One region of the Streptomyces sp. NPDC090025 genome, then DNA from elsewhere that is predicted to be linked to it. Evidence: riboswitches for the same ligand, from Rfam matches in the RefSeq annotation. Region 1 holds a riboswitch; each other region holds the start of a gene.

What was found. A riboswitch is a leader RNA that binds a small molecule or an ion and turns the genes downstream of it on or off. The one in region 1 is predicted to bind cobalamin.
Region 2: it holds a riboswitch for cobalamin, as region 1 does, so the genes downstream of both, metE (5-methyltetrahydropteroyltriglutamate--homocysteine S-methyltransferase) here and ACIPXM_RS34730 (cobalamin biosynthesis protein) in region 1, are expected to answer to the same signal.
Region 3: it holds a riboswitch for cobalamin, as region 1 does, so the genes downstream of both, ACIPXM_RS05520 (ribonucleoside-diphosphate reductase subunit alpha) here and ACIPXM_RS34730 (cobalamin biosynthesis protein) in region 1, are expected to answer to the same signal.
Region 4: it holds a riboswitch for cobalamin, as region 1 does, so the genes downstream of both, ACIPXM_RS31115 (prenyltransferase/squalene oxidase repeat-containing protein) here and ACIPXM_RS34730 (cobalamin biosynthesis protein) in region 1, are expected to answer to the same signal.

The regions. Positions count from the first base shown of each region.
Region 1 covers NZ_JBIVFL010000024.1:54,779-61,773, reverse strand. Annotated here, with positions in the region: gene ACIPXM_RS34740 (putative cobaltochelatase) at 1-542, opposite strand, end outside; gene ACIPXM_RS34735 (cobyric acid synthase) at 637-2,145, opposite strand; gene ACIPXM_RS34730 (cobalamin biosynthesis protein) at 2,142-3,155, opposite strand; cobalamin riboswitch at 3,187-3,340, opposite strand; gene ACIPXM_RS34725 (hypothetical protein) at 3,457-3,678, opposite strand; gene ACIPXM_RS34720 (anion permease) at 3,695-4,987, opposite strand; gene ACIPXM_RS34715 (alpha/beta hydrolase) at 5,382-6,509, shown strand; gene ACIPXM_RS34710 (hypothetical protein) at 6,681-6,995, shown strand, end outside.
Region 2 covers NZ_JBIVFL010000007.1:278,899-285,893, forward strand. Annotated here, with positions in the region: gene prpB (methylisocitrate lyase) at 1-739, opposite strand, end outside; gene ACIPXM_RS19160 (MmgE/PrpD family protein) at 739-2,313, opposite strand; gene ACIPXM_RS19165 (short-chain fatty acyl-CoA regulator family protein) at 2,540-3,979, shown strand; cobalamin riboswitch at 4,072-4,305, shown strand; gene metE (5-methyltetrahydropteroyltriglutamate--homocysteine S-methyltransferase) at 4,470-6,809, shown strand; gene ACIPXM_RS19175 (hypothetical protein) at 6,918-6,995, opposite strand, start outside.
Region 3 covers NZ_JBIVFL010000001.1:1,176,838-1,183,832, reverse strand. Annotated here, with positions in the region: gene ACIPXM_RS05545 (extracellular solute-binding protein) at 1-22, opposite strand, end outside; gene ACIPXM_RS05540 (GntR family transcriptional regulator) at 307-1,071, shown strand; gene ACIPXM_RS05535 (DUF3311 domain-containing protein) at 1,310-1,564, shown strand; gene mctP (monocarboxylate uptake permease MctP) at 1,561-3,180, shown strand; gene ACIPXM_RS05525 (GNAT family N-acetyltransferase) at 3,363-3,902, shown strand; cobalamin riboswitch at 3,942-4,082, shown strand; gene ACIPXM_RS05520 (ribonucleoside-diphosphate reductase subunit alpha) at 4,224-6,599, shown strand; gene ACIPXM_RS05515 (ribonucleotide-diphosphate reductase subunit beta) at 6,599-6,995, shown strand, end outside.
Region 4 covers NZ_JBIVFL010000018.1:73,862-80,856, reverse strand. Annotated here, with positions in the region: gene ACIPXM_RS31120 (hypothetical protein) at 1-28, opposite strand, end outside; gene ACIPXM_RS31115 (prenyltransferase/squalene oxidase repeat-containing protein) at 25-2,826, opposite strand; cobalamin riboswitch at 3,016-3,150, opposite strand; cobalamin riboswitch at 3,271-3,348, shown strand; gene ACIPXM_RS31110 (hypothetical protein) at 3,487-4,926, shown strand; gene cobF (precorrin-6A synthase (deacetylating)) at 5,094-5,873, shown strand; gene ACIPXM_RS31100 (hypothetical protein) at 6,000-6,824, shown strand.

The DNA.
Region 1 (6,995 bases):
TTCATGGTGCCGACCAGCAGGAACCGGGCCGCGTGCCGCACCGAGACGCCCTCGCGCTCGACGTACGACGAACCCATCGCGGCGGCGTCGAGCAGCAGGTCGATCAGGTGGTCGTGGAGCAGGTTGACCTCGTCGACGTAGAGGATGCCCCGGTGCGCGTCGGCGAGCAGCCCCGGCTCGAACGCCTTCACGCCGTCGGCCAGCGCCTTCTCGATGTCGAGCGCGCCGACCAGCCGGTCCTCGGAGGCGCCGACCGGCAGCTCGACCATCCGCGCGGGCCTGCCCTCCCCAGGGCCGTGCGCATGCGGCCCGTCCGGGCAGCCCGGGTCCTGGGCCGCCGGGTCGCAGGAGAAGCGGCAGCCCGCGACGACCGCGACCTCGGGCAGCAGCTCGGCGAGCGCCCGTACGGCCGTCGACTTCGCGGTGCCCTTCTCGCCGCGCACCAGGACGCCGCCGACGGCCGGACTGACCGCGTTCAGCAGCAGCGCGAGCCGCAGATCGTCCATGCCCACGACGGCCGTGAACGGAAAGCGGGTGCTCATCGGGTGCTCGCTCCTTCGGTCGGTACGGAAGTCGGTACGGAAGTCGGTACGGAGGTTGTCTCAAGGGTTCCCGGGGCGGGCCCGGGCGGGGCGCTCACGGCGCGCCCGGTGGCACGAACGGCAGCCCCGGCGGCGGGCCCTGCTCGATCAGCTTCCACAGCGCGTCGGTGTCGGCGTGCTCCTCGATCAGATCGCCGAGCCGGTCGAGCTGCTCCTCGCGCAGCGCGCCGAACGAGGTGTCGGGCGCCGGGACGAACCGCCGTCCGGCCGCCGCCGCCACCTCGCGCAGGAACGCCCGCCGGAATCCGTCGCTCTCCAGCGAGCCGTGCCAGTGGGTGCCCCACACCGCGCCCACCCGGCAGCCGTCCAGGAACGGCTCGCCGCCCCGCACGTCGGCGACGCCGTGGTGGATCTCGTACCCCTCGACCCGCTCGCCGAGCGCCTCGCCGACCGGCCGGGCAAGCGTCTTCCCGGCCGCGAACCTGACCCGTACGGGCAGCAGTCCGAGCCCGTCGACGGCGCCCGCCTTCGACTCGATCTCGTCCTCGATGTGTTCGCCGAGCGCCTGGAACCCGCCGCAGATCCCGAGCACCGGGCGGCCCTCGGCGGCCCGCCGGACCAGCGCGTCGGCCAGGCCCCGCTCGCGCAGCCAGGCCAGGGCCTTGACCGTGCCCCGGGTGCCGGGCACCACCGCCAGGTCGGCGTCGGCCAGCTCCTCGGGCCGGTCGACGAAGCGGACGATCACGCCCGGCTCGGCGGCCAGCGCGTCCACGTCGGTGAAGTTCGACATCAGCGGCACCGCGCAGACCGCGACCCGCAGCACGTCCGCGCCGACCGGCGGCGCCACCACCGACTCGCGCACCGCGCCCCGCAGCGACACCCGCAGGCCGTCCTCCTCGTCGATGCCGAGCCCGTGGGCGTACGGCAGCACCCCGAAGGTGCGCCGCCCGGTCAGCCCGAGCAGCATGCCGAGGCCCGGTTCGAGCAGCGTCACGTCACCGCGGAACTTGTTGACGAGATAGCCCGCGACCAGCTCCTGGTCCTCCGGCGCGAGCAGCGCCGTGGTGCCGAAGAACTGCGCGAAGACCCCGCCCCTGTCGATGTCGCCGACCACCACGACGGGCAGCCGCGCGGCCCGTGCGATCCCCATGTTGACGATGTCGGTGCGCCGCAGATTGATCTCGGCGGGGCTGCCCGCGCCCTCGCAGATCACCGCGTCGTACGTGCTGCGCAGCTCCTCCAGGCAGCTCATCACCGGCTCGAACAGCTCCTGCTGCCGGTTCCCGTGGTAGCCGCGGGCGCTCATCTCGCCGATCGGCCGGCCCATCAGGACGACCTGGCTCGAGCGGTCGCTGCCCGGCTTGAGCAGCACCGGGTTCATCAGCGCGGTCGGCTCGACCCGGGCGGCCTGCGCCTGCATGGCCTGGGCGCGGCCGATCTCGGCACCCTCGTGGGTGACGAAGGAGTTGAGGGACATGTTCTGTCCCTTGAACGGGGCGACCTTGACGCCCTGCCGGACCAGCCACCGGCAGATCCCGGCGGTGACCACGCTCTTGCCCGCGTCCGAGGTCGTCCCGGCGACGAGCAGTCCGCCACCCCTCACGTCGTCCTCCGCTTCCGCGCCGTGCGCTTGTGTGCCGTGAGCTTGTGTGCCGTGCTCATCAGGGTCCGGCCGCCCACGCAGACGGCCAGGGTCAGCCAGGTCACCCGGCGGGACAGCCGGACCGCCCGCTCGATGTCGGCCACCTCGACGGCCCGGCCGCGGCCGTTCAGGACCGGCCGGTGCTCGACCCGGCCGCCGTACGCGAGGGTGCCCCCGAGCCGTACTCCGAGCGCCCCGGCGAACGCGGCCTCCACCGGGCCCGCGTTGGGGCTGGGGTGCCGGGCGGCGTCGGTGCGCCAGGCGCGCAGCGCGCCGCGCGGGTCGTCGCCCGCGACCGCGGCGAGCACGGCGGTGAGCCGGGCGCCGGGCGCGCCGACCAGGTCGTCGAGCCGGGCGGAGGCCCAGCCGAAGCGCAGATGGCGCGGTGAGCGGTGGCCGACCATGGCGTCCAGGGTGTTGACGGCGCGGAAGCCGAGCAGCCCGGGCACTCCGGCGACGGCGCCCCAGACGAGGGCGCCGACGACCGCGTCGGAGGTGTTCTCGGCGACCGACTCGACGACGGCGCGGGCCATCGCGGGGCCGTCCAGGGCCTGCGGGTCACGGCCGCACAGGTGCGGGATGCGCTCCCGGGCCACCTCCTCGTCGCCTGCGGCGAGCGCCCCGCCGATGGCGCGGGCCTCCCGGCCGAGGGTGGTGCCGCCGACCACGGCCCAGACGGCGGCGGCGGTCACGGCGACAGTGGCGGCACGGCTGCCGCGCGCGGTCCGGGCGGCGAGCGCGCCGAGGGCCACGGCGGATCCGGCGCAGACGGCGGTGTGCAGGGCGCCCCAGCCGCGGTGGTCGCGGTGCAGTCGGCGTTCGACGGCGTTCGCGGCCCGGCCGAAGGCGGCGACGGGGTGGCCGCGGCGCGGATCGCCGATCAGCCGGTCGACGGCGAGACCGGCGGCCGCTCCGTACGCGAAGAGGGTGCTGGCGGAGGCGGAGGCGGGTCTGGGGCCGCGGCCGGGCATGGCGCAGTGTCCTCACTCAGGGTCCGCGCCCTGGCTCGACGTGACCGGCGGCAGAGTTCCTGACTCCCGGCGCCAGGGGTGTCCCCGAGGCCGGTCACAGTGGCGGGACCGCGCCGGAATCGCACCGGACTTCCTCTTCATGCCGCCGTAAATGGCCCCGGCAGTCCACCACGCTGTGCGAACAGCCGTCAACTCACCCTTGACCTGCGAGGAGTCGCTGTGCGGAGCGCCACAGACACGGCGGACGGCGGGCACCGTGGGGTGCCGGCCGTCCGCCGTGGTGTGCGTGCGCCTAGGGTGATCAGGCGACGATCAGATAGATGCCGTACGACACGGCCGCCGCGCAGAGCGCGAAGCAGACGTAGGCGCCGGTGCGGGCCAGTGCGGCGGAGCCGCCGCTCGCGGCGGCCTCCTCCTGCTTGGCGAGGCCGACGATGCCCAGGGTGAACAGGCCCACGAGGGCGACGGTCGCCACGAGGCTGACTCCGAAGACGGAGCCGAGAGCTGCCCAGTCGATCTTCATGTGTGGTTCCAGTTCCTCAGACCGCGGCGGCGGGGGCCGGGGGAGCGGCGGGGTCCGCGGGGTTCGGGGTGGGGATGGTGGTCCGCAGGTCCTGGCCGGTGACCGCGGCGAAGGTGCCGGCCGGGGGCGGCGGGGTGACGGCCGCGATGGCGGTGGTCACGACGCCCGCGGGCTCGGCGGCCGGGGCCGGGGCGCCCGGGTGGTCGAGGTCGTCGGCGGTGACGTTGTGCTGGTCCACCGGCTTGCGGCGGGACAGCGACCAGATGACGCCGGAACCGGCGACGAGCAGGATCGCGACGGCGACGATGCCCCAGGTGCCCTGCTTGGTCAGGAACTCGGCGGCGGCGCCGACCAGACCGGCGGCCGGGAGGGTGAGGCCCCAGGCGACGAACATCCGGGTGGCGGTGGACCAGCGGACCACACCGCCCTTGCGGCCGAGCCCGGCGCCCATCACGGCACCCGAGCAGGACTGGGTGGTGGAGAGCGAGAAGCCGAGGTGCGAGGAGGCCAGGATGACCGTGGCGGCACTGGTCTGGGCGGCGAAGCCCTGCTGCGGCTGGAGGTCGGTGAGGCCCTTGCCCATGGTGCGGATGATGCGCCAGCCGCCGAGGTAGGTGCCGAGCGCGATGGCCACACCGGCCGAGACGATGACCCAGAGCGGGGGGTTCGCGCCGGGCGCGACGACGCCCTGGGTGACCAGCGCGAGGGTGATGATGCCCATCGTCTTCTGGGCGTCGTTGGTGCCGTGGGCGAGCGAGACCAGACCGGCGGAGGCGATCTGCCCGGCCCGGAAGCCCTTGGCGGTCGCCCTGGCCTCGGGGTTGGCCTTGATCTTGTACGTCAGCTTGGTCGCCGCCATGGCGGCAAGACCGGCGACGATCGGCGCGGCGACGGCCGGGATGAGGACCTTGGTGACGATGGTCGGGCCGTTGACGGCGGACCAGCCGGCCGACATCACCGCGGCGCCGATCAGACCGCCGAAGAGTGCGTGGGAGGAGCTCGACGGGAGGCCGAGCAGCCAGGTCAGCAGATTCCAGAGGATGGCGCCGACAAGCGCCGCGAAGATCACCTCGGTGCGGATGCCCTCTTCGTTGATGATGCCGCCGGAGATCGTCTTGGCGACCTCCACGGAGAGGAACGCGCCGACGAGGTTGAGCACGGCGGACATGGCCACCGCCGTCTTGGGCTTGAGAGCACCGGTCGAGATGGTCGTCGCCATCGCGTTGGCGGTGTCGTGGAAACCGTTCGTGAAATCGAACACGAGAGCTGTCACGACCACAATCGCGAGCAGCAGCGTGATGTGTTCCATTTACCCAGGCAATCGTTTGACGTCAGTGGCGCGTTGAACGTAGGCAACCTGGGTGAACGGAAGATGAACTGAGCCGGGCGGTGGGGTTGCCCGATCCAGGCTTGGCTCATTCCGCTTCCTCTCCTCCGTCCCCTCGGGCGCGCGCGGGTGTCCGCCCGCTGTCCACGATGCGAACAGGTGCGACCCCGGGTAATACCGGCGAATACCGGACACCGCACTCCAGGACCGACTTCGCCACCGCCGTCCCGTATCACCCCATGGACGCCACGGCCTGCCGGGCCGCCCCGGCGCGGGCCCCCGGACGACCCCCCGACGGCTCCCGGGGGGAGACGCACGTCACCCCGGGCGGGCCCGCCCGGTGGCAGGCCGACGGTCCGCTGCCGACACTGGGAGCGTGCGCCCGGCTACAGCGACGGCAGCGGCCGTCACCACAGTGATAGGTCTCGGCGCGGCCGCGGTGGCGGCCGGCCGGTACGCCAGCGACGTCGCCCTCGCGGTGCCGTCCGGACGCCCCTTCCCCGGGGACCCCCGGCTCACCGTGCACGCCACGGCACCCGGCCGGATCACCCTCACCCGCAGCATCGCCGCGCTGCGCCCCGGCACGTACGGGATCGAGGGCACCGATCTGCACGCGGTGATCGGCCCCGTCCTCGACCGGGTGCCGCACACCGCCGACACCGTCGTCCGCCGCCTCGAACGGGTCGAGCTCGGCACCCCGGGCCCCGGCGCCCGGGTCCGGCTCACCCCCCAGCTGCACCGCGGCACCCCCGGCACCGCCCTCGCGCTGCCCTACGAGGACGTCGAGATCCTCGGCGAGCTCGGCCCGCTGCCCGGCTGGCTCGTGCCCGGCGCCCGCACCACCTGGGTGATCGCCCTGCACGGCCTCGGCACCACCCGCGAGCACCCGCTCAACGTGCTCCCCTTCCTCCACGCCCGGCAGATCCCGGTCCTCGTCCCCGCCTACCGCGGCGACCCCGGGGCGCCCGCCGCACCCGACGGCCTCGCCCATCTCGGCGACTCCGAATGGCGCGATGTCGACGCCGCGATCCGCTTCGCCGTCGGCCGCGGCGCCCGCACCGTCGTCCTGCACGGCTGGGGCACCGGCGCCGCGATGGCCCTGCACGCCGCCGCGAGCTCCGGCGTCCGCGACCGGATCGGCGGCCTGGTCCTCGACTCGCCCGTGCTCGACTGGGAAGGCACCCTGCGCAACCTCGCCGCCGCCCGCCGGGTGCCAGGACCGCTGCTCCCGCTCGCCGTCCGGGCCGCCCAGGGCCGCACCGGACTGCACGGCGACCGCCTCCAGGAGGCCGCCGACCCCGACGCCCTGCGCGTCCCCGTCCTCCTGCTGCACGGCCCGGACGACACCATCGCCTCCTACGACCACTCCCGGCGGCTCGCCGAACTCCGCCCCGACCTCGTCACCCTCACCACCGTCCGGCAGGCCCCGCACGCGGCGATGTGGAACGCCGACCCGCTGCGCTACGAGGAGGCGCTGCGCCGCTTCCTCACCCCGCTGGTCTGACGCCTCCCCGGCACCGGCCGGGCGCCGCCCCGGCGCCGCCCGGGGGAAAGGGCTTGCGGCCCGCCCGCGCGGTGCCCCGGGACCCGGCCGGCCGGGCGAAGCCGGGGGCGTGGCGGCGGCGTTGCCGATTCCGATTGGGCTTTCGGGCCGTCAGCGGGAAGACTGCCCTCCGTGACGTCTCGACAGCCCGATGAATCCATCGCGCGGGGCTCCAGACTCCGCCTCGTCCGGCCGGGGGCCCTCGCCACCGCCCGCAAGGCCGTGACGGCCCGGCGCACCCGCCCGGCCCCCCGGCCGCCCGAGGGCACCCCGCCCCGCGCGGAGCTCGCCGCCCACGCCAGGGCGGTGCTCGCCGACGCCGTCCGGATCGCCCGCTGGGCGGCCGTCGACCGGCCCGCCGGGCACACCGGACACACCGGCTTCCCCGGCCAGGACGGTGAACGCGCCGCCGCCGCCCTCGGTCTGACCCCGGCCCAGGTCGGCGCG
Region 2 (6,995 bases), on a different contig from region 1:
TGGCGAGGCGGAAGAGGGTGACGGGGTACAGCGCGATGTTGTAGCCGAGGTCCTCCAGGGTCGCCGCGTCGAGCAGCGGGCCCTTGCCGAACTCGGTCATGTTGGCGAGCAGCGACACGTCGACGGCCTTGCGGAAGGCCGCGAACTCGGCCTCGTCGGCGAGCGCTTCGGGGAAGATCGCGTCGGCGCCCGCGTCGACGTACGCCTTGGCGCGGTCGATCGCCGCGTCGAGTCCCTCCACCGCGCGGGCGTCGGTCCTGGCCATCAGGAGGAAGTCCGGGTCGCGCCGGGCGTCGGCGGCGGCGCGGACGCGGCGGGCCATGTCGGCGCGCGGGACGACGGTCTTGCCGTCGAGGTGTCCGCAGCGTTTGGGGTTGACCTGGTCCTCCAGGTGGAGTCCGGCCAGCCCGGCGTCCTCCATGAGCTGCAGGGTCCGGGCGGCGTTCATCGGCTCGCCGAAGCCGGTGTCGGCGTCGACGAGGACCGGCAGATCGGTGACGCGGGTGACCTGCTGGGCCCGGGCCGCGATCTCCACGGAGGTGGTGAGGCCGATGTCGGGCAGTCCGAGGTCGGCGGCGAGGACCGCGCCGGAGAGGTACGCGGCGTCGAAGCCGGTCTCCTCAATGAGCCGCGCCGAGTACGGGTTGATCGCGCCCGGCATCTTCAACAGCCGCCCGGAGGCGAGCTGTTCGCGGAAGCGGCGGCGCCGCTCGGCGGGCGTGGTGCGGGTGTGCAGCATCAGAACAGGCCCTTCGGCAGGGTCGCGTCGTACGCGGCCACGGCGTCGGTGTCGACGGCCGGGAAGAGCTCGGCGAGGCCCGCCGTGTCCAGCTCGGCGAGCCGGGCCGCGGCGGTCAGGAAGCGGTCCTGGGCGGCGGGGGTGACGATGCCGTCGGTGAGGGTGCGGAACTTGGCGGTGTAGCCCGCCCGGTCGAAGGGCCGGGCGCCCGCGGGGTGGGCGTCGGCGACGGCGAGCGCGTCCTCGACGACGGTGCCGTCGTCGAGGGTGAGCACCGCCCGGCCGCCGAAGGCCCGGCGCGCCGGGTCCGGGTCGTGGTAGCGGCGGGTCCAGGCCGGGTCCTCGACGGTGGAGGTCTTCCGCCAGAGTTCGACGGTGGCGGGCCGCCGGGCGCGCTCGGGGGCGTACGAGCGCTCGTGGTGCCAGCCGCCGTCCTCCAGGGCGACGGCGAAGATGTACGGCACCGAGTGGTCGAGGGTCTCGCGGCTGGCGGTCGGGTCGTACTTCTGCGGGTCGCCGGAGCCGGAGCCGATCACATGGTGGGTGTGGTGGCTGGTGTGCAGGACGACCGAACGGATCCGGCCCGTCGGGCCGGCCTTCTCCCGCAGGCCGCGGGCCAGGTCGATGACGGCCTGGGCCTGGTACTCGGCGGAGTGCTCCTTGGTGTACGTGTCGAGGATCGCCCGGCGGGCCTCGCCGGGGCCCGGCAGCGTCACCGTGTACGACGCGCCCGGCCCGTCCAGGAGCCAGGCGAGGAAGCCGTCCTCGCCCTCGTAGATCGGCGAGGGGGATCCCTCGCCGCGCAGGGCGCGGTCCACGGCCTCGATCGCGGCCTTGCCGGCGAAGGCCGGTGCGAACGCCTTCCAGCTGGAGATCTCGCCCTTGCGGGACTGCCGGGTCGCGGTCGTGGTGTGCACGGCCTGCTGGACGGCCTGGTACACGGTCCCGGTGTCGAGCCGGAGCATGGCCCCGATGCCCGCGGCGGTCGCGGCGCCGAGGTGGGCGACGTGGTCGATCCGGTGGGCGTGCAGGCAGATGCCCTTGACCAGGGCGACGTGGATCTCGTACGCGGCGGTGATGCCGCGCAGCAGGTCGGCGCCGGTGCGCCCGGTGTGCTGGGCGACGGCGAGCAGCGGCGGGATGTTGTCGCCGGGGTGGGAGTAGTCGGCGGCCAGGTAGGTGTCGTGGAAGTCCAGTTCACGGACGGCGGTGCCGTTGGCCCAGGCGGCCCACTCGGGCGACAGCCGGGTCCCGGCGGGCAGGCCGAAGGCCGAGGCTCCGCCGACCGGACCGGTGGCTCGCCCGGCGTCCCCGGGTCCGCCCGGGCCCGTGCCGCGGCCGCGTGCCTGGGCGCTCGCCTGGGCGCGGGCGACGGCCACCGGGCGGCGGCGCAGCGCGGCGACGGCCACCGAGGCGTTGTCGATGACACGGTTGATCACCATCTCGGACGCCTCGGGGTCGAGGTCCGGGGCGTCCTGGGTGCCGGTGGCCACGGCGGCCAGCTTCCAGGCGAGTTGTTCCTCGCGCGGCAGCCGGTCGGCGCTGGGGTGGACGCGTACCTGGTGGTCGATCACGGGGCTCCTCACGGTGGCGGGTCGGCGTACGGCCTGCGGCGGACGGTCCGCGGCGAGCGGGGCGTCCGCCGGTGAGTCTTCCCCGCTCGCGGGCCCGGGGCGACGGCTCCACCCTGCGGAATCCCTCCATGCGAAGGCTGCGAATCTGCGAATTTTGCGAAATCTGCGGATGCTACCTTCGCAGCCCAGGGTGAGCCGAGGAACGAGCGGAGAGGAGCCCGGCGCGATGGCACGGCCGGCCGGACGGAAGATCTACGCCCACGCGAAACTGCGCAGGCTGCGCCGCGAGCGGGGCATGAACCAGGTGGAGCTGGCCCGGGCCCTGGGGCTGTCCACGAGCTATCTCAATCAGCTTGAACACAGTCAACGGCCGCTCACCGCACCGGTGTTGTTGCGGATCGCGGAAGTCTTCGGCGTCGAGCCGGAGTTCTTCTCCGAGGCGGGCGAGGAGCGGCTCGCGACCGATCTGCGCACCGCGCTCGGCGACGAGGCGTGCGGGGTCGCCGTCCCGCCGGAGGAGATCGCCGACGTGGCGCGCGACCATCCCGAGCTGGCCCGCGCCCTGGTCGCCCTGCACCAGCGCTATCGGAGCGCCTCCGAGCAGGTCGCCGCGCTGGCCGCGCCGGAGGACTCGGCGGGTCTGCTGCCGGCCGAACCGCACGACGAGGTACGGGACTTCTTCTACGCGCACCACAACCATTTCGCCGCTCTGGAGGCGGAGGCCGAGCGGACCGCCGAGGCGCTGGGGCTCGGCGTGGCCGGGCGGGCCGGGCGCGCGGCCGACGCGCTCACCGGCCGGCTCGCGGCCCGGCACGGGGTCACGGTGGTCCAGGCGGGTCCCGAACGGGCGGCGGACGCGCGGCGTTTCGACGCGGCCAACGGCCTGCTGCTGCTCTCGCCCTGGCTCACCGAGGGACAGCGCGCCTTCCAACTGGCCACCCAGCTGGCGTTCCTGGAGCACGGGCCGCTGCTCGACGCGCTGGTGTCCGCCGCCGGGCTCGCGTCGCCGCAGGCGGAGGGACTGGCCCGGATCGGCCTCGCCGACTACTTCGCGGGCGCGGTGCTCATGCCGTACACCGTGTTCCACACGGCGGCCGAGCGGGTGCGCTACGACATCGAACTGCTCCAGGCGCTGTTCGGCGTCGGTTTCGAGACGGTCTGCCACCGGCTCAGCACGCTCCAGCGGCACGAGCGGCGCGGGGTGCCGTTCTCCTTCCTGCGGGCCGACCGCGCGGGCAACATCTCCAAGCGGCAGTCCGCCACCGACTTCCACTTCTCGCGGTTCGGCGGCACCTGCCCGCTGTGGACGGTGTACGGGGCGTTCTCGGCGCCCGGCCGGATCCTCACCCAGGTCGCCGAGATGCCCGACGGCAAGCGGTACTTCTGGATCGCCCGTACGGTGACCCGCGGCGGCTTCGGCCATCACGCGCCGCGCGCCGAGTTCGCCGTCGCCCTCGGGTGCGAGCTGCGGCACGCGTCCCGGCTGGTGTACGCGGAGGGCGTCGCCCTGCACGAGCCGTCGGCCGCCACGCCGATCGGCCTGGGCTGCCGGATCTGCGAGCGCCGGGACTGCGCCCAGCGGGCCCGGCCGCCGGCCGGTGGCGGTCTCGCCGTCGACCCCGACCGGCGCACCCATGTGCCGTACCCGGTGGTCGCCGACGGCTGAGCGTGGCGCCGGGGAGCCGGCCCCTCCCCCATGTCGTCTCATTCTTGCGTCCGAATAGTGGGAATAGCTCGCCGCAGGGCGATCCGGGCCCCTAGTCTGGCCGGGCAGCTGGTTCGCCCCGTCCGCCAGGCGGGATGCGTCGCAAGAGGGAACCCGGTGGGAATCCGGGACTGCCCCGCAGCGGTGAGTGGGAACGACCGCCGTCATACGCACTGGGTCCGACGTACCGGGCCTGGGAAGCGACGGCCAGTAGGAAGGCCCGCCGGGTTCGCCCCGGCAGGACGTGCCCGCGAGTCCGAAGACCTGCCCGTTGCCCGCGCCCGGACGATTCCGTGTGCGGCCATTCCGGTGACCTCGTGGGCGGGTCGGCGTACACAGCGAGCGGCAGGTCCGGGCGTCTCCCGGACGTGGGCCGCACGTTCTGTCGTTCCCTTCGCGTCCGCTTCCCTCGCCGGGATGTTCCTGGACACAGCTCGCGAAGGAGAGTTCCGTGACAGCCGAGCCCGCAGCCGCGGCAGTACGCGCCACCGTGTACGGCTACCCCCGCCAGGGGGCGAACCGTGAACTGAAGAAGGCGATCGAGGGGTACTGGAAGGGCCGGGTCAGCGCCGACGCCCTCCGGACCACGGCAGCCGACCTGCGCCGGTCGAACTGGCGGGAGCTGGCCGACGCCGGGCTCACCGAGGTGCCGACCGGCGACTTCTCGTACTACGACCACATGCTCGACACCAGCGTGATGCTCGGCGCGATCCCCGACCGGCACCGCGAGGCCGTCGCCGCCGACACCCTCGACGGCTACTTCGCGATGGCCCGCGGCACCCAGGACGTGGCGCCGCTGGAGATGACCAAGTGGTTCGACACCAACTACCACTACCTGGTGCCCGAGTTGGGCCCTGACACGGTGTTCGCCGCGGACTCCGGCAAGCAGGTCGCCGAGCTGACGGAGGCCCTCGCGCTCGGGCTCACCGCGCGGCCGGTCCTCGTCGGCCCGATCACCTATCTGCTGCTCGCCAAGCCCGCGCCGGGCGTGGCCGCCGACTTCGAGCCGCTGACGCTGCTCGACCGGCTGCTCCCGGTGTACGCGGAGGTGCTGGCCGACCTGCGCGCGGCGGGCGCGGAGTGGGTCCAGCTCGACGAGCCCGCCCTGGTCCAGGACCGCACCCCGGCCGAGCTGAACGCCGCCGCCCGCGCCTACCGCGACCTCGGCGCGCTCACCGACCGGTCCAAGCTGCTCGTCGCCGGCTACTTCGGCCGGCTGGGCGAGGCCCTCCAGGTCCTCGCGGCCTCCCCCGTCGAGGGCCTGGCGCTCGACTTCACCGACAGCGGCGCCGCCAACCTCGACGACCTCGCCGCCGTCGGCGGTCTGCCCGGCAAGCGGCTCGTCGCGGGTGTCGTCAACGGCCGCAACATCTGGATCAACGACCACCAGAAGTCCCTCGCCACCCTCGGCACCCTGCTCGGTCTCGCCGGCCAGGTGGACGTGGCGGCCTCCTGCTCGCTGCTGCACGTCCCGTACGACGCCGCCGCCGAGCGCGACATCGACCCGGAGATCCGCGGCTGGCTGGCCTTCGCCCGGCAGAAGACCACGGAGATCGCCGTGCTCGCCCGCGGCCTGTCGCAGGGCACCGACGCCATCGGCGCCGAACTGGCCGCGAACCGGGCCGCCCTGGCCTCCCGCGCGAACTCCCCGCTCACCCGCGACCCGGCCGTCCGGGCCCGCACCGCCGCGGTCACCGACGCCGACGGCCGCCGCGCCCAGCCGTACCCGGAGCGGGCCGCCGCCCAGCGCGCCCAGCTCGGCCTGCCGGTGCTGCCGACCACCACCATCGGCTCGTTCCCGCAGACCGACGAGCTGCGGGTGGCGCGGGCGGACCTGCGGGCCGGGCGGATCGACGCCGCCGGGTACGAGGAGCGCATCAAGGACGAGATCCGCGAGGTCATCTCCTTCCAGGAGAAGACCGGCGTCGACGTCCTCGTGCACGGCGAGCCCGAACGCAACGACATGGTCCAGTACTTCGCCGAGCAGCTGACCGGCTACCTCGCCACCCAGCACGGCTGGGTCCAGTCGTACGGCACCCGCTACGTCCGCCCGCCGGTCCTCGCCGGGGACATCTCGCGGCCCGAGCCGATGACCGTGCGCTGGACCTCGTACGCCCAGGCGCAGACCGACCGGCCGGTGAAGGGCATGCTGACCGGGCCGGTCACGATGCTCGCCTGGTCGTTCGTCCGCGACGACCAGCCGCTCGGCGAGACCGCCCGGCAGGTGGCGCTCGCGCTGCGCGACGAGGTCAACGATCTTGAGGCGGCGGGCACTTCGGTGATCCAGGTCGACGAGCCCGCGCTGCGCGAGACCCTGCCGCTGCGGGCCGCCGAGCACGCCGCGTACCTGGACTGGGCGACCGAGTCGTTCCGGCTCACGACCAGCGGGGTCCGGCCGGACACCCAGATCCACACCCACATGTGCTACGCCGAGTTCGGTGACATCGTCCAGGCCATCGACGACCTGGACGCCGATGTGATCAGCCTGGAGGCCGCGCGTTCCCACATGCAGGTGGCGGACGAGCTGGCCGAGCACGGCTATCCGCGCGAGGCGGGCCCCGGTGTCTGGGACATCCACTCGCCGCGGGTGCCGAGCGCCGAGGAGGCCGCCGGGCTGCTGCGGAAGGGCTTGGCGGCGATCCCGGCCGAGCGGCTGTGGGTGAACCCCGACTGCGGCCTGAAGACCCGCGGTTGGGCCGAGACCCGCGCCTCCCTGGAGAACCTCGTCGCCGCCGCCCGTGACGTCCGCGCGGAGCTGGCGGAGCTGACGGACGGGACCGCCAAGGGCTGACGCCCCCGCCGGTCCGGGTGGGACGCCCGCCGCGTCCCGCCCGGACCACCCCCTGCCGGACACCAGCGGCGCGGCCCGGCCGACGCGGTCGCGCGGCGACGGGAGGTCTCAGGTGGCGAAGGCCCGGAAGGGCGCGAAGGGGCCGAGGCCGCGGCAGGTCCTGGTCGACGGGCGGCCCATGGTGGT
Region 3 (6,995 bases), on a different contig from region 1:
CCGCGATGAGCTTGCGCTTCACGCCACCCTCCTCAGGGATGCCTGCTCCCCCCTCCCACGGCGCGAAGACATACGTCGAGTGATGCTGTGGGGCTGGGACCTGGTCTTTAATGGTTTAGACCAGTACCCGGAGCTTGGCCTAGACCTTTAGGGGTGTCAAGGGTGTATAAGAAGGGCAGTCGGGTCCGTTATCGGACCGACACCTGAGGGAGGGCGACGACCCGTGACCGGTCCGTGCCACCATGTGAGCCGCGACAGACGGAGGAGCCGGTGACGGCAGCAGCGCAGCAGTCGGAGAGGCAGGTTATGGCCACGGACGCGGGGAGCACCGAACCGGAGGGCGCGATCGCCACCCGTACCGCGCGCGTACCCAAGTACTACCGGCTCAAGCGGCACTTGCTCGACATGACCGAAACTCTCCCCCCGGGCACCCCGGTCCCGCCGGAGCGCACCCTCGCCGCCGAGTTCGACACCTCCCGCACCACGGTCCGTCAGGCCCTCCAGGAACTGGTCGTCGAGGGCCGCCTGGAGCGCATCCAGGGCAAGGGCACCTTCGTGGCCAAGCCCAAGGTGTCGCAGGCCCTCCAGCTCACCTCGTACACCGAGGACATGCGCGCCCAGGGCCTCGAACCCACCTCGCAGCTCCTCGACATCGGCTACGTCACCGCCGACGACACCCTCGCCGGACTGCTCGACATCACGGCCGGCGGGCGGGTGCTGCGGATCGAGCGGCTGCGCCTCGCCAGCGGCGAGCCGATGGCCATCGAGACCACCCATCTGTCGGCCAAGCGCTTTCCCGCGCTGCGCCGTTCGCTGGTGAAGTACACCTCTCTCTACACCGCGCTCGCCGAGGTGTACGACGTCCACCTGGCCGAGGCCGAGGAGACCATCGAGACCTCCCTCGCCACCCCGCGCGAGGCCGGGCTGCTCGGCACCGACGTCGGCCTGCCGATGCTGATGCTCTCGCGGCACTCGCTCGACGCCAACGGCGAGCCGGTGGAGTGGGTGCGCTCGGTCTACCGGGGCGACCGCTACAAGTTCGTGGCGCGCCTCCAGCGGCCGAACGACTGAATTCCGGGCGGAATTCAGCTGCGACCCGCGCGGATCCGGGCGGAATTCAGCTGTAACCCGCGCGGATCCGGGCGGATCGCCGTGCCCGGTCGCGGCCGGTCCCGGCGGCTTCCGACGCCCCTGACCTGCCCCGACTGACACACTCGTATCCGTTATACGGACAGGGGTTCCTAACGGCGAGACCGTCGCCTACATTTCCTCGGCATTACGAGGTGATCAGCGAGGGGACGGTCTCACCATGTCAGAAGCCGCACAAGGGAAACAACCGGTCATCACACCGGTCAGAGTGGTGATCGCGGTCTGCCTCGCGGCGCCGTTCGTCGCGATGCTCTGGGTCGGCTCGTACGCGAAGGTCGAACCCACCTTCATCGGGGTGCCGTTCTTCTACTGGTACCAGATGCTGTGGGTGGTCATCTCCACCGCGCTCACCATGCTCGCCTACACGCTGTGGAAGCGTGACCAGCGCGCCCGCAAGGGGGGTGCGGCCCGATGAACGACGGCGTGAACGGTGTGGCGCTCGGCGTCTTCGTCTTCTTCTTCCTGGCCGTCACGGTCATGGGCTTCCTGGCCGCGCGCTGGCGCAAGGCCGAGAACGAGCACAGCCTCGACGAATGGGGCCTGGGCGGCCGCTCGTTCGGCACCTGGGTCACCTGGTTCCTGCTCGGCGGCGACCTCTACACCGCGTACACCTTCGTCGCCGTCCCCGCGGCGATCTACGCGGCGGGCGCGGCCGGCTTCTTCGCCGTGCCGTACACGATCCTGGTCTACCCGCTGATCTTCACCTTCCTGCCCCGCCTGTGGTCGGTGTCGCACAAGCACGGCTACGTCACCACCTCGGACTTCGTCCGGGGCCGGTTCGGGTCCAAGGGCCTGTCCCTCGCGGTCGCCGTCACCGGCATCCTCGCCACCATGCCGTACATCGCGCTCCAGCTGGTCGGCATCCAGGCCGTCCTGGACGTGATGGGCGTCGGCGGCGGCGAGGACACCAACTGGTTCGTCAAGGACCTGCCGCTGCTCATCGCGTTCGGCGTGCTCGCCGCGTACACGTACTCCTCGGGTCTGCGCGCCCCGGCGCTCATCGCCTTCGTCAAGGACACCCTGATCTACATCGTCATCGCGGTGGCGATCATCTACATCCCGATCAAGCTGGGCGGCTTCGACGAGATCTTCGCCAAGGCGGGCGAGGCGTACGCGACGGTCAACCCGGCCACCGGCAAGCCCAAGGGCGCCCTGGTGCCCGGCGAGGCGGGCCAGTGGACGTACGCGACGCTGGCGCTCGGCTCGGCGCTCGCGCTGTTCATGTACCCGCACTCGATCACCGCGACGCTCTCCTCCCGGAGCCGTGAGGTGATCCGCCGCAACACCACGATCCTGCCGCTGTACTCGCTGATGCTGGGCCTGCTCGCGCTGCTCGGCTTCATGGCCATCGCGGCCGGCGTCAAGGTCACCAACGGCCAGCTCGCCATCCCGCAGCTGTTCGAGAACATGTTCCCCGACTGGTTCGCGGGCGTGGCCTTCGCCGCCATCGGCATCGGCGCCCTGGTCCCGGCCGCGATCATGTCGATCGCCGCGGCCAACCTGTTCACCCGCAACATCTACAAGGACTTCATCAGGCCGGACGCGACCCCGGCGCAGGAGACCAAGGTCTCCAAGCTGGTGTCGCTCCTGGTGAAGGTCGGCGCCCTGGTCTTCGTCCTCACCATGGACAAGACCGTCGCCATCAACTTCCAGCTGCTCGGCGGCATCTGGATCCTGCAGACCTTCCCGGCCCTGGTCGGCGGTCTGTTCACCCGCTGGATGCACCGCTGGGCGCTGCTCGCGGGCTGGGCGGTCGGCATGGTGTACGGCACGGCCGCGGCGTACGGCGTGGCGAGCCCGACCCAGAAGCACTTCGGCGGCTCCTCCGCCGAGATCCCGGGCATCGGCGAGATCGGCTACATCGGCCTCACCGCGTTCGTCCTGAACGTCGTGGTCACCGTCGTCCTCACCTTCGTCCTGCGGGCCCTCAAGGCCCCGGAGGGCGTCGACGAGACCTCGCCGTCGGACTACACGGCGGACGCGGGCGACGCGGGCGTCACCGACCTGCCGAAGGTCGGCGCCGGGCACTGAGCCACGGCGCGCCGCACGGCCCAGGCCGCCGGGACCCCGCCAGGGGCCCGGCGGCCTTGTGCTGCGGGCGTACGGACCGCCGTGGACGTACGGACCGCCGTGGACGTACGGAGTGTTGCGGGCGTGCGAAGTCCGGCGGGAGCCGGGCGCGCGGTGCGGCGCGGGCGCGGCAGACTGCGGGCATGGACTTCACGATCAGAGCGGTACGGCCGGAGGAGTACGACACCCTCGGTGAGCTCACCGTCCGGGCCTATGTCGACGACGGGCACCTGGCCGCGGACGACGGCTATCTGGTCCACCTGCGCGACGTGGCCGCCCGGGCCGAGGTGGCCGAGGTGCTGGTGGCGGTGGAAGAAGGGGCGGTGTCCGAGGAGGACGAGAACGGGGCCGGGGCCGGGACCGTCCTGGGCGGCGTGACCTTCGTCGCGGCCCCCGGTCTGCTCGGCGAGCGGGCCCGGGCGGGCGAGGCCGAGATCCGGATGCTGGCGGTCGGGCACGCGGCCCGCGGCAGGGGCGCGGGCGAGGCGCTGGTGCGGGCCTGTGTGGAGCGCGCGCGGGCCGTCCCGGGGTGTTCCGCGATCGTCCTTTCCACCCAGCCGGGGATGCGCGGCGCGCACCGGATCTACGAGCGGCTCGGCTTCCGGCGCACGCCGGAGCGGGACTGGTCGCCGGTACCCGAGCGGCCTTCCTTCGTGCTGATGTGCTACGCCCTGGAGTTGTAGCGGGACTCGCGACACACAACATGTGGGGGGTGCCGCGATGGGCGCCCCCCACATGTATGCTCGTCCTCGCTGTCGTCGCAGGGGAATCCGGTGGAAATCCGGAACTGTCCCGCAACGGTGCACTTCGTGCGCTTTCGCACGGAGAGAGTCCGAAGACCTGCCGACAGCGCGCCCGGTCCTTCCGTTCCGGGTGCCACAGACGTCCGGGCCTCGCGGAGTGGGCCGGTGGACGCGGCGCAGCCCTGCCGGTTTCCGGTGGTGGCCGCCCGCCCTCCACCGCCCTTCCTCCTGGCCCCGAGCCGAGCGAGGGAGAGCCCCCACGTGACCATCGCGCCCGCCGATCCGGCCGCAGCGATCGAGAACGACGGACCCGGGACCGCGCTGCTGCGCACCCTGACCGATCTCACCGCCGATCTCCCGGACACCGACCCCGGCCGGGTCGCCGCCGCCGCCCTGCGCGGCCGCCACGCCGGCTCGGACGCGGCGGAGCTGCGCGAGCTGGCCACCGAGGCGGCCGCCGGTCTGATCGCCGAGGACCCGGCCTACTCCCGGCTCGCCGCCCGGCTGCTCACCCGCACCATCGCCGACGAGGCGGCGGGCCAGGGCGCGGTCTGCTTCTCCGCCTCCGTCGCCGTCGGTCACCGCGAGGGCCTGATCGCCGACCGCACCGCCGACTTCGTGGCGCTGCACGCCGACCGGCTGGACGCGACGATCGACCCGGCGGGCGACGACCGCTTCGGCTACTTCGGTCTGCGCACCCTCTACTCGCGCTACCTGCTGCGCCACCCGATCACCCGCAAGGTCATCGAGACCCCGCAGCACTTCATGCTCCGGGTCGCCGCGGGTCTCGCCGAGGACGACTCGGCGCGCGCCCTCGACGAGGTGTCGGCGCTGTACGGGCTGATGAGCCGGCTGGACTACCTGCCGTCCTCCCCCACCCTGTTCAACTCGGGCACCCGCCACCCGCAGATGTCCTCCTGCTACCTCCTGGACTCCCCGCAGGACGAGCTGGACTCGATCTACGACCGCTACCACCAGGTGGCCCGGCTCTCCAAGCACGCGGGCGGCATCGGCCTCGCCTACTCCCGCATCCGCGCCCGCGGTTCGCTGATCCGCGGCACCAACGGGCACTCCAACGGCATCGTGCCGTTCCTGAAGACCCTGGACGCCTCGGTCGCCGCCGTGAACCAGGGCGGCCGCCGCAAGGGCGCCGCCGCGGTCTACCTGGAGACCTGGCACGCGGACATCGAGGAGTTCCTGGAGCTCCGCGACAACACCGGCGAGGACGCCCGCCGCACCCACAACCTGAACCTGGCGCACTGGATCCCGGACGAGTTCATGCGCCGGGTGAACGCGGACGCCGACTGGTCGCTGTTCTCCCCGTCGGACGTGCCCGAGCTGGTCGACCTGTACGGCGCCGAGTTCGACGCCGCGTACGTCAAGGCCGAGGCGGCGGGCCTGGCCCGCAAGACCATGCCGGCCCGTGACCTGTACGGCCGGATGATGCGTACCCTCGCCCAGACCGGCAACGGCTGGATGACGTTCAAGGACGCCTCCAACCGGACCGCGAACCAGACCGCCGAGCCCGGCTCGGTCGTGCACTCCTCGAACCTGTGCACCGAGATCATCGAGGTCACGGACGACGGCGAGACGGCCGTCTGCAACCTCGGCTCGGTCAACCTCGGCGCCTTCGTGCTGGCCGGCACCGGCGAGCTCGACTGGGAGCGGCTGGACGAGACCGTCCGTACCGCCGTCACCTTCCTCGACCGGGTCGTCGACATCAACTTCTACCCGACCGAGCAGGCCGGGCGCTCCAACTCCCGCTGGCGGCCGGTGGGTCTGGGCGCGATGGGCCTCCAGGACGTCTTCTTCCAGCTGAAGCTGCCGTTCGACTCGCCCGAGGCGCAGGCGCTGTCCACCCGGATCGCCGAGCGGATCATGCTGGCGGCGTACGAGGCGTCCGCCGACCTCGCCGAGCGCTCCGGCCCGCTGCCCGCCTGGGACAAGACCCGCACCGCGCGCGGCGTGCTGCACCCCGACCACTACGACGTGGCGCTGAACTGGCCGGAGCGCTGGGCCGCGCTGCGCGAGCGGATCGCCGCCGTCGGCATGCGCAACAGCCTGCTGCTCGCCATCGCGCCGACCGCGACGATCGCCTCGATCGCGGGCGTGTACGAGTGCATCGAGCCGCAGGTCTCCAACCTGTTCAAGCGCGAGACGCTGTCCGGTGAGTTCCTCCAGGTCAACTCGTACCTGGTGGCGGAGCTCAAGCGGCTCGGCGTGTGGGACGCGCAGACCCGGGAGGCGCTGCGCGACGCCAACGGCTCGGTCGCGGGCTTCGGCTGGGTGCCGGCCGAGGTGCGCGAGCTGTACCGGACGGCGTGGGAGATCCCGCAGCGCGGTCTGATCGACATGGCGGCGGCCCGTACCCCGTTCCTCGACCAGTCGCAGTCCCTGAACCTGTTCATGGAGACGCCGACCATCGGCAAGCTGTCGTCGATGTACGCGTACGCCTGGAAGCAGGGTCTGAAGACGACGTACTACCTGCGCTCCCGTCCGGCGACCCGGATCGCCCGCGCCGCCCAGGCGTCGGCCGTCGCCGCCCCCGCCCCCATCCCCGTACAGCAGGCAGCGTCCGACGCCGACGCGCTCGCCTGCTCCCTTGAGAACCCCGAGTCCTGCGAGGCATGCCAGTAATGAGCTCCACCGACAAGAACCTCCTGGACCCGGGCTTCGAGCTCACGCTCCGCCCGATGCGCTACCCGGACTTCTACGAGCGCTACCGGGACGCGATCAAGAACACCTGGACCGTGGAGGAGGTCGACCTCCACTCGGACGTGGCCGACCTCGCCAAGCTGACTCCGGGCGAGCAGCACATGATCGGGCGGCTCGTCGCGTTCTTCGCGACCGGCGACTCGATCGTGGCGAACAACCTGGTGCTCACCCTCTACAAGCACATCAACTCCCCGGAGGCGCGCCTGTACCTGTCGCGCCAGTTGTTCGAGGAGGCCGTGCACGTCCAGTTCTATCTGACGCTGCTCGACACCTACCTGCCGGACCCGGCGGACCGCGCGGCGGCGTTCGACGCGGTGG
Region 4 (6,995 bases), on a different contig from region 1:
CGAGGGCGCCCGCGATCCGGCCGCTCATCGGGCCGTCCCGCCCGCGCGCCGGCGGCGGGACCCGCGGACGACCGCCCAGCCACCGCCCACCAGGACCGCGGCCGCCGCGGCCAGCGCGCCCACCTGGGTACCGGTGGCGGCCAGACCGCCACCGCCACCGCTGCCGCCCGAGCCGGAGCCCGAGCCGGGACCGCCGTCCGCGCCGCCGTCCTCGCCGGGCGTGACGATCACCGGGGCGGACGCGGACGGGCTCGCCGTACCGCTGGGCGTCGGCCTCGGCGCCGTACCGCTGAGGTCACGGTCGAGATGGGCGAAGGACACGCCGTCGGTGCCGCCGAGGGCCTGCGTGGAGGCCCGGACGTCCGAGCCCTGGGTGTCGCCCTTGGCGGTGTCGAAGCCGCCGTCGGTGTTCTGCCGCTCCCGCAGGAACGCCCGCGCCTTCGCGATCTGCTTCTGGTACTTCGGGGCGTCGAGGGCCAGGCCCTGGATGGCGAGCGCGGTGGAGTTCACCGAGTTGCCGGAGGCGCCGGGGAAGCCGCCGTCCGCGTACTGCCGGCCGGCCAGCCAGCGCAGCGCCTTGTCGACGGCGGCCTGCGAAGCGGTGTCCGGCAGCAGGTCCACGGCCATCGCGGCCATCGCGGTGGAGTCCACCTCGTCGCCGCTCGGCACCACCAGCATGCTGCCCCAGGCACCCGAGGAGCGCTGCAGGCTCTTCAGGTACGCGACGGGTCCGGCGGCCGCGGTGGACTCGCCCGCGCGCAGCTGGGCGATCACCCCGAGCGACTGGTCGAAGACGGAACTGGCGTTGGTGTACGCGCCGCTCGCGGCGCACGGGCGGCCGGTGTCCGGGGTCTTCGCGGCGCAGGTCTCGGCGGCGAGCGCACCGATCAGGTCCTGCCCGCCGAAGGCGCGCGGGTCACGGCCGACGGCCTGAGCGGCCAGCGCGGTCTTGCCGATCGCGCCGCCCACCGGGTGCGCGGTGCCCACCCCGGTGTAGTCGTTGACGGTCCGCCCGACGCCGTCCTTGCCCCGCTCGTCGAGGAAGTCGACGACACCGCGCAGCGTCGCGTCGTCGGTGCCGGTCGCGGCCAGCGCGTACGCCAGGTCGATGGTCAGGCCGAAGTCGGCCCGGCCGGTGGGGTCGGCGGCGTAGTAGTGGCCCTGGAGGAGCCGGCTCGGGCCGGTCAGGTACGCGGTGGCCTTGGCCAGGTCGGGGGCGGGACCGGCGGGCATGACCGGGGCGGGCCAGGTCGGCCGCGGCGTGGTCGGCTTCGTCGGCTTCGGCGTGCCGGTCGTCGGGGTGGGCGTCGGGGTCGGGAACGTCGGCGGGGTCTGCTTCTCGGCCGTGAGGCGCAGCAGATCGGTCCTGGCACCGGCGATCACCGCGGGACCGGTCGACATGATCCGCGCGACCGGGTCCTCCTCCTCGAACGCGAAGCCGCCGCCCGCGAGTTGCTGCTTCGACAGCCAGGAGACGGCGGCGTCGGCCTGGGCCGTGTCACCGAGCGCGCGCAGCGCCTGCGCGGCCAGACCGGTCGCGTACGGGCTGCTCGACATGGAGTAGTACACGGCGGGCAGGCCGCCGGTCGCCATGTCCGACTGGGCCTTGCGCAGGTAGTCGCGCCCGTCCTTGACGGCCTGCGGGTGGCCGCCGGCGCGCAGCAGCGCCATCACGGCCAGTCCGGTGGCCCCGGCCTCGCTCTCGCAGGACTGGCCCGGCGCGATGAGCATGCTGGTGAAGCCACCGTCGTCGCACTGGAACTCGGTGAGCCGGGTCACCGCCTCGGCGGGCACCTTGACCCCGGCGCCGGTGAGCGCGATGACGGCGAGCGCCTGGCCCTCGTTCTTGCCCGCGGCGCGGCCGCTGACCGGGAAGTCGCCCGGCGCGGAGCAGTTCGGGTTCTCCTCGGTCCTGCCGGTGACGCAGACGTTCTTGACGAGGTCGTCGAGGAGGTTGCGGCCGCCGAACGATCGCGGGTCGCCACCGGTCGCCTCGGCGACCAGCGCGAGCCGGGCCGCGGCCGTCGAGTTCGGCCCCTTGCCCGCGTCGGCGGGGTAGGCGTACGCGTCGGTGTGCTCGGGGCGGGCGAGGACGCCCGCGACCTTGGCGGCGGCGGCGCTCTTCGGGTCCTGGGCGGCCAGCGCGAGGGCGTCCTCGACCGTCGCCTGGTAGCTCAGCTCGGCGTCGATCTCGTCGACGACCCGCTCGCCGTCCTTCAGCCGTCCGGTGAGCCAGCGGGTCGCCGCGGGCAGGTCGACCTGCCCGGCCGGCACCTGCGGGACCGGCGGCACCGACGGGTCGGGCGCGGGCGTCACCGCACCGGCCCTGACGTCGTCGGGGGAGAAGCTCGGGCCGCCCTTGGTGCCGCCGATGTCGGTCGCGCCGAACACCCAGGCGTCCACGTCGCCGGGCTTCAACATGCGGGACATCGCACCGTAGTTGCTGTACTTCCACTTCTTCTGGCCCGGCGCGGCCGTCCAGTACGACCAGTAGGCACTGGCCGGCGGAGTGACCTGGCACGCCTCGGCGGCCCGGGTCGGGTACTGGGTGCCGCCCGCGAAGCCGCCGGTGCCGATCCGGCAGATGAAGGCGGGGCCGTCGTGCACGGTACCGGTGGTGGTGAAGCCGCCCGTCCACAGCAGCTCGTAGCCGGTGGTGGGGGTCGCGTCGCAGCCCCGCTCGACCTTGCCGCCGAACGGACCGAAGTCGACGGCGACAATCGCCCCGGTGGTGGCCGTGCACCGCCCGATCGGATCGGCCTGCGCGGCCGGGGCCGTGGTGAGGAAGCTCACGCCGGTGCCGACGGCCAGGAGTGCGGCCGTCAACCCGGCGACGAGACGCCCGGGCGCTCTCGTCCGTCGCCCTCGCTGCGTCGCCTGTCCGCTGTGCACGGCCCCTCGTCTCTGCCGTACGGGAGGGAACGCGGCGACGCGTCCCGGGAGCGGCGACGCCGGGGGAGACGCCGTGGGACGGGGACGGCCACGCCGTAGTCCGCGACGGCGATCTGTGCTCGATGGATCACTTTCCCGAGCCCCAGGTGCTCCGGCTCGCCCGGCGGTGCCGGGCCTACGGTTGCGGGTCAGCTCCGGTTTCGGACCGGATTCCCCTGGGACTGAGTGCTTATCAGCGGGAATGGAACACGGATTCGCCCCGGGCGTCAAGACCACCCCCTCACCTGCGGGTTCACGGTGCCCGGTGACCCGGTCCCGTCGGTGGCCGTTCGGTGGCGGTCCGTGCCGCGCTGGGGTAGCGTCCCGAATCGCCAGAGGGGGGAACCCGGTGAGATCCCGGGGCTGACGCGCAGCGGTGTGGCACGGACCAGTGGTCCGTGGCGAGCCCGAATGCCCTGACGGCACGGAAGCAACAGAGAGCCGTACCACGCGAATTCGGATGGCGGCCCCTGGCCCGGCCGTCCCGTCGCCGCAGTGGCGCCTGGTCCGCGATCCGGCCGGAGGTCGGCGTCCGCCGACTTCAGGAGCAGGTCCATGTCCCTTCCCCGCACGGCCCGTCCGGCCCGCCCGTCCCGTACGGCCCGCCGTCTCGCGCTCGTGGCGCCCGCCGCGTTCGGCGCGTTCGCGCTCTCCGTCCTGCCCGCCTTCGCGACCTCCACCCCCGCCCAGATCGCCACGTCGAAGACCAACGGCGTCGCCTACCTGAAGACCCTCCAGGCGGCGGACGGTTCCTACGCCGGATCGGGCCTCTCCAACGAGTGGGCGTTCAGTGCCTTCGCCGCCGCCGGTACCGCCGTCGTCGACGTCGCCCCCGGCGGCGACACCACGAAGAACGCCCGCACCGTCTACCGCAACCTGCTGTCGACGGCGGCCTGGCCGTCCGCCTCGCCGGTCGTCACCGACTACGAGCGCGGCGCCCTCAACGCGTACGCCGCAGGCATCGACCCGGCCCGCGTCTCCGCCTCGCGCAACCTGGTCGCGAACATCTACGGCTACTGGCAGACCGCCGAGCCGGGCTACTTCGGCCCCTCCGGCAACTTCAACGGCACCGTCTTCGCGGCCCTCGCCCTCGGCGGCGCCAAGACCCAGGCGGGCGGCAACCGGGTGCCGCAGGCGCTCACCGACGCGATGGTCGGCAAGCTCCGCGCCAACCAGCACAACGACGGCGGCTGGACCTACCAGAAGGTCGAGGGCAACCCCACCGGCCTCGCCTCCGCCAGCGACATCGACATGACCGGCGCCGCGATGGCCGCCCTGTGCGTCTCGGGCGTCCCGAACACCGACACCGACGTCGTGCAGGCCAAGGACTTCCTGAAGGGCAAGGTGGCGGACCTCACCGGCGCCTTCAACTCGCTGTACGGCGTCAACACCAGCTCCAACGGCTGGGGCATCGCCGGACTCAACGCCTGCGGATTCGACCCGCAGTCCACCGAGTTCACCACCGTCAGCGGCAAGACCCCGGTGGACTTCCTGCTCGCCAACCAGTACAAGCCGGCCGGTGGCTTCAAGTACAAGCCGACCGACACCAGCCCGTCCGCCTACTCCTCCATCGACGCGCTGCGCGCCGTCGCGGGCGGCGGCTTCACCACCGCCCCGCCCGTCCCCGTCACCCCCGGCGCCACCCGCTGGGTCGCCCAGTCCGGCTTCACCGCCGGCACCGCCACCAAGCTCGCCCTGACGGTCGACGACGGCGCGGGCAACCTCAAGGTCTGCTCCGTCTCCTTCACCCCCACCGGCACCACGACCACCCTCGGCGCGGTCCTCGACGCGGCGATCGGTGCGGGCGCGCCCGCGGGCTGCGTCACCGCGGTGACGCCGTCCTCCGGCACGGGCGCGGTCACGAACCTGAACGGCAAGGCCAACAGCGGGTCGGACACCTGGAAGGTGAGCGTCGACGGTTCGGCGTTCGCGGGTGCGGCGCGCGAGAAGGTCATCGGCGTGGGCGACACGATCGCGCTGCGCTGGGGCGCGTGACGGCATGACGATGTGACGTCGTGGCGCCGCCGACGGTGTGACGCCGCGAACGGCATGACGCCGTGACGGGTCGGCGGGGCGGGCGCGCTGAGTGGGCGCCCGGCCCGCCGGGCCGGCCCGGCCCGGCCCCGGGACCGCGGCGGCCCCGGACCACGAGGAGAGAGACCATGACCCCCGCACCGCGCAGCATCCTCGTCATCGGCATCGGTGCGGGGGATCCCGACCAGCTGACCCTGGCGGCCGTGAAGGCGATCCGCCGTACGGACGTCTTCTTCGTCCTCGGCAAGGGCCCCGAGAAGAGCTCCCTCACCGACCTGCGGCACGCGCTCCTCGCCGAGCACCACGCCGACCGCCCGTACCGGGTGGTCGAGGCCGAGGATCCGTGGCGCGACCGGAGCCCGGCCGCCCGCGCCGGGTACACCGAGGCCGTCGACGACTGGCGGGCCCGGCGCGCCGAGATCTACGCCCGCATGATCGCCACCGAGCTGGCCCCGGGGGAGACCGGCGCGTTCCTGGTGTGGGGCGACCCCGCCCTCTACGACAGCACGCTCGCCATCCTGGAGAGCGTCGAGCGGCGCGGCGAGACCGCCTTCGCCGTGGAGGTGTTCCCGGGCATCAGCAGCGTCTCGCTGCTCGCCGCCCGCCACCGGGTGTCGCTCACCCGGATCGGCCGCCCGCTGCACATCACGCCCGCCCGCAGACTCCCGGAGGTCGGCCAGGCCGACGACGGCGACATCGTGGTCATGCTCGACGCCCACGAGTCGTTCGACCAGGTCAACGGCGACGACGTCTGGATCTACTGGGGCGCCTATCTCGGCACGCCCGACGAACTCCTCGTCGCGGGCCTGCTCCGGGACGTCGCGGCACGCATCAAGGCGCTGCGGGCGGAGGCCAGGGCCCGGCACGGCTGGATCATGGACACCTATCTGCTGCGGATCGTCGACTGAGCGTTTCCCCGTCACCCGTGGTCCCGGGGTTCCGCCGTCCCGCTGTCCCGCCCATGGTCGGTCGTCCCGCCCACGGTCGGTCGTCCCGGGCGGGCGCCCTCCGGCCCGCGCCCCGAGACTGGCCGCATGAGCGAGAAGCGCGAGACGGGTCATAAGGAGGGGAAGAAAGAGGAGGAGAAGGAGGAGAAGAGCGAGCGGGCCGAGGACCGGAAGGGCGGGCCCGGGCATCAGGTGCTGATCGCCGTCGTCTTCGCCGTGCCCGTCCTCAAGCTGGCCTGGACGCTCGGCGGCGGCGGGGCCGCCGGGGACGCGCTGCTCGCCATGGAGCCGGGTAACTGGCCCGACGTGCTCATCGGCATGCTGATGAACGACGTGCTGCTCGCCGTCGTCCTCGCGATCGTGGCCACCCGTGCCTCGTACGCCTATTTCGGCGCGCGCGGCGGCGCCGCGGGCAGCAGGAACCTCTCGCTCGCGCACGTCGCGGCGACGGCCGCCGTCGTGCCGGTCGCCTTCGGCGTCATCCTGGGCGCCTTCCACGGCTGGTGGTGGGGACTCCTGGTGTGCCTGGTCGCGTACGCCCTCCGGCTCGGCGTGATCGCCGAGTACCGCACCGGCCGCCGCTCCCGCAGCGACGGCAGACGCACCCACACCCTGCCCACCGGCCCCGGCCAGCGCACCGCCGACGCCGCCTGGCTGCTCTCGCTCGCGCTCACCGTCCTGGTGCTGCCGGTCCTCGCGGTCGCGGGCGCGCTCGACGGGCAGTCCTGGACCAGCGTCGTGGCCTGCGACGTGAACACCGGCGACGGCACCTCCCGGGCCAAGCTCGTCGAGCTGGGGCGGAAGGGCACCGGGGTGGTCGGCTGGGACATCGCGGCCGGTGAGGTCGTCGACGGCGTCGACTGCGGAGCGGTGGAGGACAAGACGGTACGGGAACCCTGGTGGCGCGGCTGACCGGCAGCGCCCGGCAGGTGCCGCCCCGCAGGTGCCGCCCGGCAGGTGACCCCGGCCGGGACCGGCCGGCCGGGGAGAAGGGCCCGCCGCGCGGGAGTCCTTCGGCTCGGATCGGGCACCGGAACTGGTGACGTTCGCACCCCGCCGCCGGACCTTCGGCGTGGTCTCGCG